One region of the Burkholderia sp. THE68 genome, then DNA from elsewhere that is predicted to be linked to it. Evidence: riboswitches for the same ligand, from Rfam matches in the RefSeq annotation. Region 1 holds a riboswitch; the other holds the start of a gene.
What was found. Region 1 has a riboswitch for thiamine pyrophosphate ahead of BTHE68_RS11660 (FAD-dependent oxidoreductase). Riboswitches for the same ligand answer to the same signal wherever they lie in the genome.

Region 2: another riboswitch for thiamine pyrophosphate. It lies ahead of thiC (phosphomethylpyrimidine synthase ThiC); the one in region 1 lies ahead of BTHE68_RS11660 (FAD-dependent oxidoreductase).

The regions. Positions count from the first base shown of each region.
Region 1 covers NZ_AP022315.1:2,460,621-2,470,574, reverse strand. The annotation lists gene BTHE68_RS11675 (glutamate synthase-related protein) at 1-810, shown strand, start outside; gene BTHE68_RS11670 (glutamate synthase subunit beta) at 891-2,357, shown strand; gene BTHE68_RS11665 (ABC transporter ATP-binding protein/permease) at 2,431-4,173, opposite strand; TPP riboswitch at 4,379-4,503, shown strand; gene BTHE68_RS11660 (FAD-dependent oxidoreductase) at 4,687-5,835, shown strand; gene thiS (sulfur carrier protein ThiS) at 5,852-6,049, shown strand; gene BTHE68_RS11650 (thiazole synthase) at 6,073-6,879, shown strand; gene thiE (thiamine phosphate synthase) at 6,876-7,961, shown strand; gene BTHE68_RS11640 (ABC transporter ATP-binding protein) at 8,059-8,874, shown strand; gene mlaE (lipid asymmetry maintenance ABC transporter permease subunit MlaE) at 8,871-9,638, shown strand; gene mlaD (outer membrane lipid asymmetry maintenance protein MlaD) at 9,733-9,954, shown strand, end outside.
Region 2 covers NZ_AP022315.1:934,232-941,175, forward strand. The annotation lists gene thiC (phosphomethylpyrimidine synthase ThiC) at 1-1,890, opposite strand, end outside; TPP riboswitch at 2,032-2,174, opposite strand; gene BTHE68_RS04400 (EamA family transporter) at 2,416-3,357, shown strand; gene BTHE68_RS04405 (DUF4397 domain-containing protein) at 3,697-4,479, shown strand; gene BTHE68_RS04410 (entericidin A/B family lipoprotein) at 4,640-4,774, opposite strand; gene BTHE68_RS04415 (sensor histidine kinase) at 4,961-6,481, opposite strand; gene BTHE68_RS04420 (DUF1328 domain-containing protein) at 6,610-6,786, shown strand; gene BTHE68_RS04425 (DUF1328 domain-containing protein) at 6,797-6,944, shown strand, end outside.

The sequences.
Region 1 (9,954 bases):
CATGTGTCGTTCATCCAGCCGGTGCGCAACGTGAACCGCACGGTCGGCGCGATGCTGTCCGGCCTGATCGCGAAGAAGCACGGCCACGACGGCCTGCCCGACGACTCGATCCACATCCAGCTGAAGGGCACGGCGGGCCAGAGCTTCGGCGCGTTCCTCGCGAAGGGCGTGACGCTCGACCTCGTCGGCGACGGCAACGACTATGTCGGCAAGGGCATGTCGGGCGGACGCATCATCATTCGCCCCACCAACGACTTCCGCGGCAAGTCCGAAGAAAACATCATCTGCGGCAACACGGTGATGTACGGCGCGATCGAAGGCGAATCGTATTTCCGCGGCGTCGCGGGCGAGCGCTTCTGCGTGCGCAATTCGGGCGCGACGGCGGTCGTCGAAGGCACGGGCGATCACGGCTGCGAATACATGACGGGCGGCACGGTGGTGGTGCTCGGCGAGACGGGCCGCAACTTCGCGGCGGGCATGTCGGGCGGTATCGCGTTCGTGTACGACCCGGACGGCGCGTTCGCCGGCAAGTGCAACAAGTCGATGGTCGCGCTCGATCCGGTGCTTCAACAGGCCGAACAGGAACGCACGGTGGATCGCGTGCTGTGGCACGCGGGCAAGACCGACGAAGCGCTGCTCAAGGGTCTGGTCGGGCGTCACTTCCAGTTCACTGGTTCGCCGCGCGCGAAGTCGCTGCTCGAGAACTGGGATTCGGCTCGCCGTCAGTTCGTCAAGGTGTTCCCGACCGAATACAAGCGCGCACTCACGGAGATGGGCGCGAAGAAGTCGAAGGACGCCATCGCGGCTTGAGGCCGAGTCACAACATTTAGAAAGGCTCTCCGGTGCGTGTGCATCGGAGAGTGCGATCCTCACCAAATACAGAGAAAGAAATGGGCAAGGCAACCGGTTTTCTCGAGTTCGAACGCCGCCACGAGGCGTACGAAGCACCGCTGACCCGCGTCAAGCACTACAAGGAATTTGTCGCCGCACTGACGGATGAAGACGCCAAGGTTCAGGGCGCGCGCTGCATGGACTGCGGCATTCCGTTCTGCAACAACGGCTGCCCGGTCAACAACGTCATTCCGGACTTCAACGATCTCGTGTTCCAGCAAGACTGGAAGAGCGCGATCAACGTGCTGCACTCGACTAACAACTTCCCGGAGTTCACGGGCCGCATCTGTCCGGCGCCGTGCGAAGCGGCGTGCACGCTCGGCATCAACGACGATCCGGTCGGCATCAAGTCGATCGAGCACGCGATCATCGACAAAGCCTTCGCCGAAGGCTGGGTCGTGCCGCAGCCGCCGAAGCACAAGACCGGCAAGAAGGTCGCGGTCGTCGGTTCGGGCCCTGCGGGTCTCGCGGCCGCGCAACAGCTCGGGCGCGCGGGGCATGAAGTCGTCGTGTTCGAGAAGAACGATCGCATCGGCGGTCTGCTGCGTTACGGCATTCCCGACTTCAAGCTGGAAAAGTGGCTGATCGATCGCCGCATGCGCCAGATGGAAGCGGAAGGCGTGTCGTTCCGCACGAACGTGTTCGTCGGTAAGGACGCATTGCCGGATTACATCGCGAATACGGCGAAGGAAACCATCACGCCGGATGAACTGAAGGAACAGTTCGACGCGGTCGTGATCGCGGGCGGTTCGGAAATGCCGCGCGATCTGCCGGTGCCTGGGCGCGAGCTCGAAGGCATCTACTACGCGATGGAATTCCTGCCGCAGCAGAACAAGGTCAACGCCGGCGACAAACTGACGGATCAGCTGCTCGCGAAGGGCAAGCATGTCGTCGTGATCGGCGGCGGCGATACGGGTTCGGATTGTGTCGGCACGTCGAATCGTCATGGCGCGAAGGACGTCACGCAGTTCGAACTGCTCGCGCAACCGCCCGAAGAGGAAAACAAGCCGCTCGTGTGGCCGTACTGGCCGATCAAGCTGCGCACGTCGTCGTCGCATGAAGAAGGTTGCGAGCGCGACTGGTCGGTGGCGACGAAGCGTTTCGAAGGCAAGAACGGCAAGGTCGAGAAGCTGATCGCGGTGCGCGTCGAGTGGAAGGGCGGCAAGATGCAGGAAGTGCCGAACAGCGAGTTCGAAATGAAGGCCGATCTCGTGCTGCTCGCGATGGGCTTCACGCAACCGGTTTCGCCGGTGCTGGATGCGTTCGGCGTCGAGAAGGATGCGCGCGGCAACGTGCGCGCGGCGACCGAGGGCGAGAAGGCGTATTACACGTCGGTGGACAAGGTGTTCACGGCGGGCGATATGCGGCGCGGTCAGTCGCTCGTTGTCTGGGCGATTCGTGAAGGCCGCCAGTGCGCGCGCTCGGTGGATGCGTATCTGATGGGTTCGAGCGAGTTGCCGCGGTAAGCCGTTGAAGATTGATCGATTGATGAAAAAAGGCCACGCAGTGCGTGGCCTTTTTTCTTTGGCTGCGTGCGCCTCAAGCCTCCACCAACATCCTCTCGATCTCGATCTTGTAATCATGGAACATCGCCACTGACTCGCGATGCGCCACACTCAATATCGCCGCCTTCGGCAACCGCTCGACGAGTGTGTTGTAGATATGCAGTTCGTTCTCGGCATCGAGCGCGCTGGTGGCTTCGTCGAGGAACACGAAGTCCGGCTTGTGCAGCAACACGCGCGCCGCGGCCAGCCGCTGTTGTTCGCCCGGCGAGAGACTCCGCGCCCAGTGCGCGCTTTCTTCCAGCCGGTCCGCATAAGACTCGAGATTGCACAGACGCAGGATTTCGCGCGATTCTTCGTCGCTGAACGTTCCGCCGGGCGACGGATACGAAAGCGCCGCGCGCAACGTGCCGATCGGCAGGTAGCTCATCTGCGGAATGAACATCATCTTCGCGTCGACGGGCGCATCGATGGTGCCGTCGCCGAACGGCCACAAGCCCGCGAGCGCGCGCATCAACGTGCTCTTGCCCGATCCGGACGGCCCCACGACGAGCCAGCGCGAACCCGGCTCGATCGACACGTTCGCCACGCGCGAGAGCGGCGTGCCGTTGGGCAGCGCGAGCACGAGATTGTTCGTCGTGAGCGAAGGCGTGCTCGTGTAGTGCAGGTTGATGCCGCCGTGCTCCGTCGCCGGCGACGTTTCCTCGCGGATATGCGTCGAGCGCATCACGCGCTTGAATTCGCGCAGACGATTGACGGTGGCGCGCCATTCGACCAACGTCGAATAACTGTTGATGAACCACGAAAACGAATCGCTGACCGTGCCGAACGCCGATGAAATCTGCATCAGCACGCCGAACGAGAACGCGCCGGCGAAGTAGCGCGGCGCGGCGACCATGATCGGAAAGATGATCGCGATCTGCCCATAGAAGCTCAGCACGAAGGTCATGCGCTTCGTGTACTTCATGATCATCCACCAGTTGTCCTTGATGCGGTGGAAGATGGTTTTCGCGTTCGCGGTTTCGGTCGCGATGCCGTCGTAAAACGCGATCTGCTCGGCGTTCTCGCGCACGCGGATCAGGCCGAAGCGGAAATCCGCCTCCACCTTCTGCTGCTGATAATTGATCGACACGAGCGGATGCCCGACCTTCTGGATGATGAGCGAGCCCGCGATCGCGTACAGCGCGGCGGCCCACACCATGTAGCCCGGAATGTTGATCGGCGTGCCGCCGAGCGTGATCGTCAGTGCGCCCGCGAGCGTCCACAGGATCGTGATGAAAGTGACGAGCGTGACGAGCGTCGAAAGCAGATCGAGCGACAGCGAGAGCGTCGTGGTCGCGAACGATTGCAGGTCGTCGGAAATACGCTGGTCGGGGTTGTCAGCAAGACGGTCGCGTTCGATGCGGTAGAACGCCTTATCGCCGAGCCATTGTTCGAGGAACTTGTTGGTGAGCCACTGGCGCCAGCGGAAACCGAGCATCTGACGCAGATACCGCCCATACACCGCAAGCAGAATGTAGGCGAAGGCGAGCCCGGTGAAGATCAGCAGCAGATGCGGGAATTCGGTGACGTTCTTGTTCTGGAGCGCGTTGTAGAACGACGCGCTCCAGCTGTTGAGCCGCACGTTGATATACACGACGGTCATGTTGATCGCGATGATCGCGACGAGCAGCCCCCACGCGAAGCCGCGCTCTTCTGACACCCAGTAGGGCTTGATGAGGCTCCATGCCGAGACTTCGTCGGCTTTTTGCTGCGTGCTTTCGGTACGAGTGTTGGTCATGAGCTTCCTGCTGGCGCACATCGAGGCGCCCGAATGTTATGTCCGCGGCCCGCAAATTGTTCCGGGGTTCTCTTAACGCTCACTTAATTTCGCGCGATCGTCCCGCGAACCATGTTCGCGGCATTGTGCCAGAGTGCCGCCGCGCACGATAAAAGCCGGGCAATCCCGGTTTGCAGCGGATTCGGCTTTCATGTTTTAATGATCCTCGACGAAACAGGGGTGCTTCGCGTGCATCGGTGGCCGGAACGGTCATCAGCGCGGCGAGGCTGAGAGAGACCCTTTGCACCCGATCCGGGTAATACCGGCGAGGGAAGTTTCCGGAGAACGCGCGAGCCTCGCGCCATTCCTCCAGTTTCTTCCAGTACCTTCTTTCCGCACGGCGCGTGGTTCCTGCGTCGAGCCGGTCTCTCTCAGCTGATTTCGTCCTCGTGATGTGGCGCCGCGCCAGCACGGTCGAGATCGCGTACTTCGTCTCCTCGTGCAGTGCAGCGCTACCGCTATGGAGACATCGAATTGAACAGGATCGAACAGGGCGACGCGCGCCGGCCGGACTTCGCGGTTATCGGCGGCGGGCTCGTCGGGCGACTCGTCGCCTGGCAACTCGCGGGCGCGGGGCATGACGTCGCGCTCTATGAACGCGGCGACGCGGCGGGCACGCAATCGGCGGCGTGGGTCGCTGCCGCGATGCTCGCGCCGCTCGCGGAAGCGGCGAGCGCGGAACCGCTAGTGGTCGGGCTCGGGGCGGCGTCGCTCGAACGCTGGCCGCGCCTGCTCGCGCAATTGCCGGAGCCGGTGTTCTTTCAGCGCAACGGCACGCTCGTCGTCTGGCACGGCGCCGACCGCGCCGAGGCGCCGCTCTTCGAGCGCCGCCTGCGCGCCAACTCGCCCGCCGATCTGCTTGCCGGCGGCTTCGTCAAGCTCGCGGGCGCGCAGCTAGCGCAGGCGGAGCCCGCGCTCGGCACGCGTTTCGCGCAGGGCTGGCTGCTGCCGAACGAGGGCCAGCTCGACAATCGCCAGGCACTCGCTGCGCTCGCTGCCGGACTGGCGGCGCGCGGCGTGTGCACGCACTGGAACACAGCGGTCGACGCTATGCCCGACGCGCGCTGGATCATCGATTGCCGTGGACTCGGCGGCAAGCCCGCGTGGCCGGCGCTGCGCGGCATCCGTGGGGAAGTCGCGCGCGTGCATGCGCCGGGTATCGGGCTGTCGCGGCCCGTGCGGATGCTGCATCCGCGCTATCCGCTCTACATCGCTCCGAAGGAAAACGATCTGTACGTGATCGGCGCGACCGAAGTGGAAGGCGAGGACATGTCGCCCGTGTCGGTGCGCTCGGCGCTCGAACTGCTGAGCGCCGCGTTCGCGGTGCATCCGGGCTTCGGTGAGGCGCGCATTCTCGAACTGAACGCGCATTGCAGGCCGACCTTGCCGGATCACCGCCCGGCGATCGTCTGGGACGGGGCGCGGACCTTGCGCGTGAACGGGCTGTATCGGCACGGCTTCATGATCGCGCCGGAAGTCGCCGACGCGGCCTGCGCGCTTGCCGGCGCGCTCATCGAGGGCGATGTCGCCGATGCCGACACCTTCGCCGATTTCCGCCGCGCCGCCCGCTGGCCCGAGCTGTTACAGGGCGAATTCGCGCTGGCGCCGGCGCTGTCGCATTGAGAAAGAGAACAGAGCCATGAACATCCATATCAATCAGCGCGCATTCGATTTGCCCGATGCCGCCACCGTCACCGAAGCGCTCGCCGCGTTCGGCGCGAAGCCGCCGTTCGCGGTCGCGTTGAACGGTCAGTTCGTGGCGCGCGGCCAGCACGCCACGAAAACGCTCGCTGCCGGTGACAAGCTCGACATCGTGTCGCCCGTCGCGGGCGGCTGAATTCCGAACCGAAGGATCGAACCATGACCACACAGACCGCCGACGTCCTCATGCTCTACGGCGAGGCGTTTCCGAGCCGCGTGCTGCTCGGCACGTCGCGCTATCCGTCGCTGCAATCGCTTTCCGACTCCATCGACGCCGCGCGGCCGGGGATGGTCACGGTCGCGCTGCGCCGCCAGTCGGAGACGGGCGAAGCCGGCTTTTTCGATGTATTGAAGCGCCACGGCGTCGCGCTGCTGCCGAACACGGCGGGTTGCCAGAGTGTCGACGAAGTGCTGACGACCGCGCACATGGCGCGCGAGGTTTTCGAGACGCCGTGGATCAAGCTGGAGCTGATCGGCGACGACTACACGCTGCAGCCTGACCCGATCGGGCTCGTCGAAGCGGCGGCGAAGCTGATCCGCGATGGCTTCAAGGTGCTGCCGTACTGCACGGAGGATCTGGTGATCGGTCGGCGCCTGCTCGATGCCGGCTGCGAGGCGCTGATGCCATGGGGCGCGCCGATCGGCACCGGCAAGGGCGTGACCAATCCCTACGGACTGCGCACGCTGCGCGAGCGCTTGCCGGACGTGCCGCTCATCGTCGATGCGGGGCTCGGCGTGCCGTCGCACGCGTGCCAGGTGATGGAATGGGGCTTCGACGGCGTGCTGCTCAATACCGCCGTTTCGCAGGCGACGTTCCCGCCGCAGATGGCGCGGGCGTTCGCGCTCGGCGTCGAAGCCGGACGCACGGCGTTCCTCGCCGGTCCGATGGCCGAGCGCGACAGCGCGCAGGCGAGCACGCCGGTCGTCGGCATGCCGTTCTGGCATCAGGACGGAGGCGTGGCATGAGCTTGCTGAATCGCGAAGTGTTCTGGCCGCCCGCGGACGAACTCGTCGAAGTCGCGGAGCGGATTCGCGCGCGTCTGGGCGACTGGCCGGTGGCCGAGACGCGCTGGCGTATCTGCCTGACCGCGCCGGAATCACCCAAAGTGAACGATCTGATCGTCTTCACCGAACCGCACGACGCGGACACCGGGCGGCTCGCGACCAGCGGCGCGGCGGTGCTCGAAGCGCACGGCGGGCGCGTTACGCTGCGGCGCGGCGACGAGCGTTTTGCGCTGGAAGGCGAATGGTCGGATGATTGGCTGGCCGCGCTCGCTGCGTTCCTCGACTGCAATTTCGAACCGCACGACGCGCTCACGCTCGCGCTTGCCTGGCGCGCCGGCGACGAAGACAAGGACGACGCCTGGCCCGTCGATTTCGCGACCTTTCCGCGCGTGACCGATTTGCCGCCCGCGCCCGAAGGCGGGTTTCCGGCGTGCCCGGATCGCCTCGGCCTCTATCCGGTGCTGCCGAGCGCCGAATGGGTCGAGCGCGTGCTCGAACTCGGCGTGCGGACCACGCAACTGCGCCGCAAGACGACCGACGCCGCGGATCTCCATCGAGAAATCGCACGTTCGGTCGAAGCGGGACGCCGGCACGACGCGCAGCTTTTCATCAACGATCACTGGCGCGAAGCGATCGACGCAGGCGCGTACGGCGTCCATCTGGGTCAGGAAGACGTCGAGACCGCCGATCTCGCTGCGATCGCGAAGGCCGGCCTGCGCCTCGGGCTTTCGACGCACGGCTATTACGAGATGTTGCGCGCGCTGCATTTCAAACCGAGCTATCTGGCGCTCGGCGCGGTTTTCCCGACCACGACAAAGGTCATGCCGACGAAACCGCAAGGTCTCGCACGACTCGCGCGCTACGTGCGGCTGCTGTCCGGCCGCGTGCCGCTCGTCGCGATCGGCGGAATCGACGCCAGGGTGATGCCCGAGGTGCTCGCGACGGGCGTCGCCAGCGCGGCAGTAGTGCGCGCGGTGACCGAGGCGCCCGACACGGCGTCGGCGGTTTCGGCTCTGCAACAGATGTTTGCAGGTCAAAGGTGAAAATTCCCAAAAACAGGAGGGCACCGACCTAGGCAAAGCACCGATTGCGCGCAGGCCCTATAATTCGGCGTTTTGCGTCTACGGAATCTCCTATCCAGTGCCTGCCTCTTCCGAGACTCTGTTAGAGCTGCGCGACGTCGATTTTGGCTACGGCGACCGGCTCATTCTGTCGGACCTGAACATGCGTTTCACGCGTGGGCAGGTGGTCGCGGTCATGGGCGGCTCCGGCTGTGGCAAGACCACGACCTTGCGTCTGATCGGCGGCCTCGTGAAGGCGAGCCGCGGTCAGGTAATGTTCGGCGGACAGGACGTTGGCGCGCAAACGCGCGAGGGTCTGTACGCGCTGCGTCGCAAGATGGGCATGCTGTTCCAGTTCGGCGCGCTCTTCACCGACCAGACCGTGTTCGAGAACGTGGCGTTCCCGCTGCGCGAGCACACCGATCTTCCCGAAGCGCTGATCCGCGATCTCGTGCTGATGAAGCTCAATGCCGTCGGCCTGCGCGGCGCGCGCGATCTCGCGCCGTCGGAGATTTCGGGCGGCATGGCGCGCCGCGTGGCGCTCGCCCGCGCAATCGCGCTGGACCCCCAACTGATGATGTACGACGAGCCCTTCGCCGGCCTCGATCCCATCTCGCTCGGCATCACCGCGAAGCTCATCCGCACGATCAACGACGCGCTCGGCGCGACCTCCATTCTCGTGACGCACGACGTGCCCGAATCGTTCGCGATCGCGGACTACGTGTATTTCATCGCCAACGGCGGCATCCACGCCGAAGGCACGCCGGCGGAACTGCGCGCATCGCAGGACCCGACCGTGCGCCAGTTCATCGACGGCACGCCGGACGGCCCGTTCAAGTTCCACTACGCGAGCACGCCGCTCGGCGCGGATTTCGGCATCGGAGGGCAGGCATGATCAGCGCGCTCGGACGCTGGGTGCTCGACGGTTTCGGCACCGCGGGCTACGCGACGCGCATGTTTGTGCGCCTCGTGCTCGAATTCTTTTCGCTGTTGCGCCGCCCGCGCCTCGTCACGAAACAGATCCACTTCGTCGGCAATTATTCGCTCGTCATCATCGCGGTGTCGGGGCTGTTCGTCGGATTCGTGCTCGGCTTGCAGGGCTATTACACGCTGAGCCGCTACGGCTCGGAACAGGCGCTTGGCCTGCTCGTCGCCCTGTCGCTCACACGCGAACTGGGCCCGGTCGTGACGGCGCTGCTGTTCGCGGGGCGCGCGGGCACTTCGCTCACCGCCGAAATCGGGCTGATGAAGGCGGGCGAACAGCTCACCGCGATGGAAATGATGGCGGTCGATCCGCTGAAAGTGGTCGTCGCGCCGCGCATGTGGGCGGGCATCATCGCCATGCCGGTGCTGGCGGGCATTTTCAGCGCGGTCGGCATCGTCGGCGGCTATGTGGTCGGCGTGATACTGATCGGCGTCGATCCCGGCGCGTTCTGGTCGCAGATGCAAGGTGGCGTGGACGTGTGGCGCGATGTCGGCAACGGCGTTGTCAAGAGCATCGTGTTCGGCTTCGCGGTGACGTTCATCGCGTTGTTTCAGGGCTACGAGGCAAGACCGACGCCGGAAGGCGTGTCGCGCGCGACGACGAAAACCGTCGTGTACGCGTCGCTCGCCGTACTCGGGCTCGATTTCCTGCTGACCGCACTGATGTTCAGCTAATGGACCAAGCGCAGGCGCCGGGCAATGGCGCGGGCGTTGTGAAGGGCACAGACCATCACGCGCCACCTGCGAAAAGATTCTCTTTGGGAAGACGATGAAAAAGACTGCTCTCGACTTTTGGGTCGGCCTCTTCGTGGTGCTCGGCTTCGTGGCGCTGCTGTTTCTTGCGCTGAAGGCGGGCAACATGAGCTCCCTGTCGTTTCAGCCAACTTACGCGGTGAAACTCAAGTTCGACAACATCGGCGGCCTCAAGGCGCGCGCGCCCGTCAAGAGCGCGGGCGTGACGGTCGGGCGGGTCGGCGGCATCGGCTTCGAT
Region 2 (6,944 bases), 1.3 Mb from region 1:
GATCGCCTTCGTCTCCATGCCCTTGGCGAGCGCCTCGTTTTCGCTCAGGCCCTGCTTCGCCGCAAAATCGCGCACGTCTTGCGTGATCTTCATCGAGCAGAAGTGCGGGCCGCACATCGAGCAGAAGTGCGCGACCTTGGCAGAGTCCTTCGGCAGGGTTTCGTCGTGGAATTCGCGCGCCTTGTCCGGATCGAGACCGAGGTTGAACTGGTCCTCCCAGCGGAATTCGAAGCGCGCCTTCGAGAGCGCGTTGTCGCGCACCTGTGCGCCCGGATGGCCTTTCGCCAGATCGGCTGCGTGCGCCGCGAGCTTGTAGGTGATGATGCCTTCCTTCACGTCGTCCTTGTTCGGCAGGCCGAGGTGTTCCTTCGGCGTGACGTAGCAGAGCATCGCGGTGCCGAACCAGCCGATCATCGCCGCGCCGATGCCCGATGTGATGTGGTCGTAACCCGGCGCGATGTCCGTCGTGAGCGGTCCGAGCGTGTAGAAGGGCGCCTCGTCGCACCATTCCAGTTGCAGGTCCATGTTCTCCTTGATGAGCTGCATCGGCACGTGACCGGGGCCTTCGATCATCACCTGCACGTCGTGCTTCCACGCGACTTGCGTCAGTTCGCCGAGCGTCTTCAGCTCGCCGAGCTGCGCTTCGTCGTTGGCGTCGTAGATGGAGCCGGGGCGCAGGCCATCGCCGAGCGAGAACGAGACATCGTATTGCTTCATGATCTCGCAGATGTCTTCGAAGTGCTCGTAGATGAAGCTTTCCTTGTGATGCGCGAGGCACCACTTCGCCATGATCGAGCCGCCGCGCGACACGATGCCGGTCATCCGGTTGGCGGTCAGCGGCACGTATTGCAGGCGCACGCCGGCGTGGATCGTGAAGTAGTCGACGCCTTGCTCCGCCTGCTCGATGAGCGTGTCGCGGAACATTTCCCACGTCAGGTCTTCGGCTTTGCCGTTGACTTTTTCGAGCGCCTGATAGATCGGCACCGTGCCGATCGGCACCGGCGAATTGCGGATGATCCACTCGCGCGTCTCGTGGATATGCTTGCCGGTCGACAGGTCCATCACCGTGTCGCCGCCCCAGCGGATCGCCCAGGTCATCTTGTCGACTTCCTCGCCGATCGAGGAGGTCACCGCCGAATTGCCGATGTTCGCGTTGATCTTCACGAGGAAGTTGCGGCCGATGATCATCGGCTCGCTTTCCGGGTGATTGATGTTCGCGGGAATGATCGCGCGGCCGCGCGCCACTTCCTCGCGCACGAATTCGGGCGTGATTTCCTTTGCCGCGTCCTTGCCGAACGCCGCCGCGCCGAAGGCCTGACCCGGATGCTGGCGGCCCATCATCGCCGCAAGCTTTTCGCCGTTCGGGCCGCTCTGCCTCAGACTTTCGAGATATTCCGCGCGCCGCTGGTTCTCGCGGATCGCGATGTACTCCATCTCCGGCGTGATGATGCCTTGCCGCGCGTAGTGCATCTGCGAGACGTTCTTGCCGGGAATCGCGCGGCGCGGATGACGATGCAGATCCGGGAAGCGCAGTTCGGCCGTCTTCGGATCGGCGGCGCGCTCGCGACCGAATTCGCTCGACAGGCCGCTCAGTGCTTCCGTGTCGCCGCGCGCTTCGATCCACTTGCCGCGCAGCGCGGCCAGGCCGGAGCGGATGTCGATGTTCGCGTCCGGATCGGTGTACGGGCCGGACGTGTCGTACACATAGACGGGCGGATTTTTCTCGCCGCCGAAGCCGTCGGGGGTGTCGGATTGCGAGATTTCGCGCATCGGCACGCGAATGTCGGGCGTCGAACCTTCGACATAGACCTTGCGCGAGTTCGGCAGCGGCGCGATGGCGGCGGCATCGACGACGGCGTTCTCTGACAGGAACTTGGGGTTGGCATTCATGTGCTGTCTCTCCTGTGTGGGACGGTTTTATCCGGGCTCGACGCGGACGAACGCCGTCGAGCTCGGCTGATTCAGGAGCTAAACAGGGAGGAACGAGATGGAAAGGTACGGGTCCGGAAGAAGTGGCGTGGATGCTGAAGGCCTTGGAACCCGAACGCTTCCCTGCGCTGGCATTATCCAGATCAGGTTCAAAGGGTATTTCTCACCCACGCCGCACGAAGCGATTCAGACCGATGAAGCCGATTGAAGTCGCGATGTGCAACGCAGGACCCCCGCGTTAGCAGCCGACACGTTACACCGGGGCGTGGCGTCTTGGCAACCATTCGTAAAGTTGTGCGATCGCGTTGCGCGCTTACTGCATAATGTCGAGCGCCGCGGATTCCGGGTTTTCCCGGGGATCGTGCGGTCTCTCCTCGCGCACTCGCACTTCTTCGTTCCGCCATGCCGTTCAGTCTGGTCGTTGCCGCAGCGTCTTTCCCGGTCTCGTTTGCAGTCATCCGGCGCGCAGCCGTTGCGGAGTAATGCATGTCCGCTCTGCCGCCGCCGCGTCTGCCGTTCAGCTTTCCCGACCGTTTTCCGTTTCGTGCGCCGCGCTCCTTCAAGGGGCAGGTCGCGCTTGCGCTGGCCGTCGTCTATCTCGTGTGGGGCTCGACGTATCTTGGGATCCATCTGTCGCTCGAGTCGTTTCCGCCGCTCATGCTCGGCGGTTTGCGCAATCTGTGTGCGGGCGTCGGGCTGTTCGTGATAGCCGTGCATCGCAAGGCGGTGTGGCCGAGTGCGCGGGAAGTGCGCAATGCGGCGATCGTCGGGACCTTGCTGGAAGGTTTGTCGAGCGGGATGATGGCCTACGGCATGCGCACGGTGGGAACCGGCACGGCTGCGGTGATGGTCGCCACTGTGCCGCTTTTCGCGACGATCTTCACCGCGTTGAGCGGGCGCGGGGTTGCTAAGGGCGAATGGTTCGCGGTGGCGCTGGGGCTGATCGGCATCGTGCTGCTCAATCATGGCGATCCGTCGCCGAGTTCCACCGTCGGCACATTGGCGATTCTGTGCGCGGCGATCTTCTGGGCGGGCGGCGCGCATCTGGCGAGCCGTTTGCCGCAACCGTCCGATCTGTTGATGTCGACGGCCTTGCAGATCGGGCTGGGCGGTCTGATCGCGACGGGCATCGCGCTGGCGGCGGGCGAAAGGCTCACGCAGGTGAGCGTTGGCGCGGGGTTTTCGTTCGTGTATCTCGTGGTGATCGGTTCGATGGCGGCGTATGTCGCTTATAACTTTCTGATTCGGAATACGAGCACGATCGTCGCGACGAGTTGTCTTTATGTGAATCCGGTCGTCGCCGTCTTGCTGGGCGCGCTGCTGCTCGGCGAAATCATCACGCAGTGGACCGTTATCGCGACGGTCGTGATTCTGCTTTCGGTCGGGCTTTCGTTCTGGTTTGACTATCGGCGGCGCGGATTGGCCTGAGCCCGCCAGCCTTGTAAGAAACGCTTCCACCAAACGGCCGCCCGTATCGTGCGGAGCGGTCCGGCCGCGCTCGTTTTGCACCTCCCGAATAATTCCTCTAATGAATCGAGAAGCCTTGCCCAGCAAGGCTCGACCGGACGCGTGCCACGTCCGCGCACCGCATCGGGGCATGTCCATTGCTCAAGGCAGGCACTCGCATCGGCGGCGCTCTTGCGTCGTTCGATCGGGCAAGGAAGGGAAAAGAACCAGGGCCGGCGAACCAGACGCGAAATTCCGAGGACGTCCAGTCGCCCGGGCCCGGACAACAAGGTGTCGATCAAAACAAAGGAAGGTGGAACCATGAAGCTCATCCGCACCGCTGCCGCGCTTGCCGCCGTCGCCGCTTTGCTCTCCGCTTGCGGCGGAAGCTCCGACGATGTCGGCAAGGAAATCGGCGTCACCCCGGCGCAGGTCCATTTCATTCACGCGATCCCGAGCGGCCCGAACGTCGACTTCTACGACAACAGCAAGGTCCTGCAACCGAATCTCGCCTACAAGACGGTGACCAACTTCGCGAACATCGACACCGGCCAGCACAATTTCTCCTACGCGGCCGTGAACACGACGACGCAACTTGCCACCGACACGAGCATCTCGAACGCGGCGAAAGGGCATGAGTACACGGTGATCGCGCTGCCGGACGCGGGCTTCCTGCCGTCGATCGCGGTGATCGACGATCCGTTCGACAAGGGACTCCTGTCGAGCAGCGCACGCGTGCGCGCCTTCAACGCGTCGACGAACGCGCCGAACCTCGATATCTATCTGGTCGCGCCGGGGACGAGCATCGCGAGCGTCAGCCCGACGATGGCGGGCGTCGCCTACAAGAACGCCGTACCCGCGACGACGCAGGATTCCCTCTACGTCTCCGGCGGCGCGTATCAACTGATCGCGACCACGCCGGGCTCGAAGACGCCGGTCTACACATCGGCTTCGTTCGACCTCGCCAAGAACGCGGACTGGCTCGTGACGACGCTGCCGTCGGGCAACGCGCTCTCGCAACTGGTGCCGGAGAAGATTCGCGTGCTGGTCGCGCAGGGCGGCAACACGCAGCAGCCGGCGCTGGAATTGCCCGACACGCAATGACGCTTCACGCCTGAGAAAGCAAAACCCGGCGCGATCATCGGCCGGGTTTTTTATCGCCCGTCGCGCGCAATCACAACGCAAAAAATTCCCGCCACGCGAACGTGGCGGGAAGACAGGGAACTACATCAACGCTAAGGAACGCCTGAGCCTGAGTCGCCGCTTACTTGTGCTCCTCGGCGGAATTCGAAATGGCCTGACCGCCCTTCGAAATATCCTGGCCCGCACCCGAGACGGTGTTGCAGCCCGCGAGAGCCGCCGTGCCTGCAATCAGCAGTAGAGCGATGAGTCGAGACATGTTTATCCCCTTGGAGTTGAAATGCGTGACAGGAATCGGTTCGCGCATCGTGTCTGTGGTGACGGACGCCTTGTCGTCGCCCGCCTTACCGATGTGAACAATCATAAAAAAAGCGCATGGCCGCACGCTGTAGGCTCGCCTGCGATTTTCCTGTCGGCGGCGTCCGCATTTGGTGTCGGCATCGTCCTACGCGGTGGGCACGGCGAGCGGCGCATCGACGCTGCGCTCGCGCGGCATCGACACGCTGATCGCCGTGCCATGCGGCGACGCGCGCTCGATCTCGAAGCGCCCGCCGCGCGCCGACACACGCTGCCGCATGCCGACGAGCCCATGCGTCTGCGTGCGCTTCAGATCCTGCGGCCGGATGCCGATGCCGTCGTCGGTGATCGAAAGCGACACGTTCTCTTTATCGATATCGAGCGCAATCCGGATGCGGCTCGCACGCGCGTATTTCGCCGCATTCGTGAGCGTCTCCTGCGCAACGCGAAAGAGCGCGATCTCGATCGCCTCGCCGAGCTTCACGTCCTCGCCCGGCAGATCCGATTCCACATTCCAGCCGTTGCGTTGCGCGGCTTCATCGGCGAGTGAGCGTAGCGCCGTCACGAGGCCGAAGTTGGCGAGCACGGTCGGGCGCATGTCCTCGATGATGCGGCGCTTCAACGCAATGCCCTGATCGAGATTGCCGAGCGCGCGCGCGAGTTTTTCGGCCATCGCGGGTTCGGTGTCCTTCAGCTTGCCGCGCACCCACGCGACATCCATCTTGCTCGCCGTGAGGATCGAGCCGAGTTCGTCGTGCAGTTCGCGCGCGAGCTCGGTCTTCTCGTTCTCGCTGACCGATTGCAAATGCCACGCGAGTGCTTCGAGCTGGCGCGTGCGCGCGAACACGAGTTGATCGAGTTCTTCCTGCTGCGTGATGAGCGCCTTCTGCACGCGCGCCTGTTTGTCGAGCTGGATGCCGAGATTGCGGAACAGCAGGATGAACAACACGATATTGAGCGCGCACAACGCGCCGACACAGAGCGTGGAGATGCGCTGATCGGCGCGGCTCGCGTCGAGCGCGTGTTGCGCGCGCTGTTCCTCGTTCAGGCGCAACAGCGACAACGCCGCGTCGAGCGTCGCGCTGGTGTCGGGCGGCGGCAGCGCGAGCGGACGCGGGTGGGCGGCGGCGTCTTCCGGCGTATCTTCGAGGCGCACGGTGCCTTGCGCGATTTCATCGTCGGCGGCGGCGCGGATCTGCGCGAAGCTCGCGAGCGCGGTGTCGTCGCCGATGCGCCGGTAATACGCATCGAGCGACGCCAGCGTGCGCCGCACGCGTGCGGTTGTCTCCCGGAAGTGCGCCTGATACGCGCCGTCGGGCTTCAGCGCAAAGCCGCGTTCGTCGGCGGTGAGCGTGGCGATATCGGCGGCGAGCGCCGACAACTGCGCGGTCGCGCCCTTCGCGTCGAGCGCGGTTTCGTATTCCGACGCGATCCGCATGCGCCCCGATTCCAGAATGACGAGCCCGCCCACCGTGATGACGATCGCCACCGTCATCGCTACGGCCCAGCTATAGCGGCGCATCCACTCATTGAAACGCGCCGCGCGTCGCGCGATTCCGGCCGGCGCGGGCGGCGTGGGCGTTTTCTGCATGGCGGGTTCATTGGCCGCGAAGGACGGGGTTTCGTCGGGCAGGATCGTCGGTATCGCGGCGCGCGGTACGTGGCTCATGGTGTCGGGTAGCCGATTTGAAAGCGGGTGTCGGTGGATTCCCACAGCAAAAAAGGAGCCTGCCCGAATGCGCGCCGCCGGACGCGTCGCTAGGATGGTTCCGTCATCCATTCTTACGGGGAACGATCATGCTGAAGTGGGCATTGTTTTTCGCGATCGTGGCCGTGATCGCGGGCGTGCTGGGTTTCACGGGCGTCGCCGCCGGGGCTGCGGCCATCGCGAAATTCCTGTTCGTGCTGTTCCTGATCCTGTGCGCCGTGTTCCTGGTGCTCGGCTTCGTCGTCACGAAAAAAGCCATCGATTAGAGGAGGTCATATGCTTCATTACGCCGTTGTCTTCTTCGTCATCGCCATCATCGCGGCCGTGTTCGGCTTCACGGGCATCGCGGCCGGCGCGGCGGAAATCGCGAAGATCCTTTTCTATATTTTTCTCGTCGTATTCGTGGTCACTTTGCTGCTCGGCG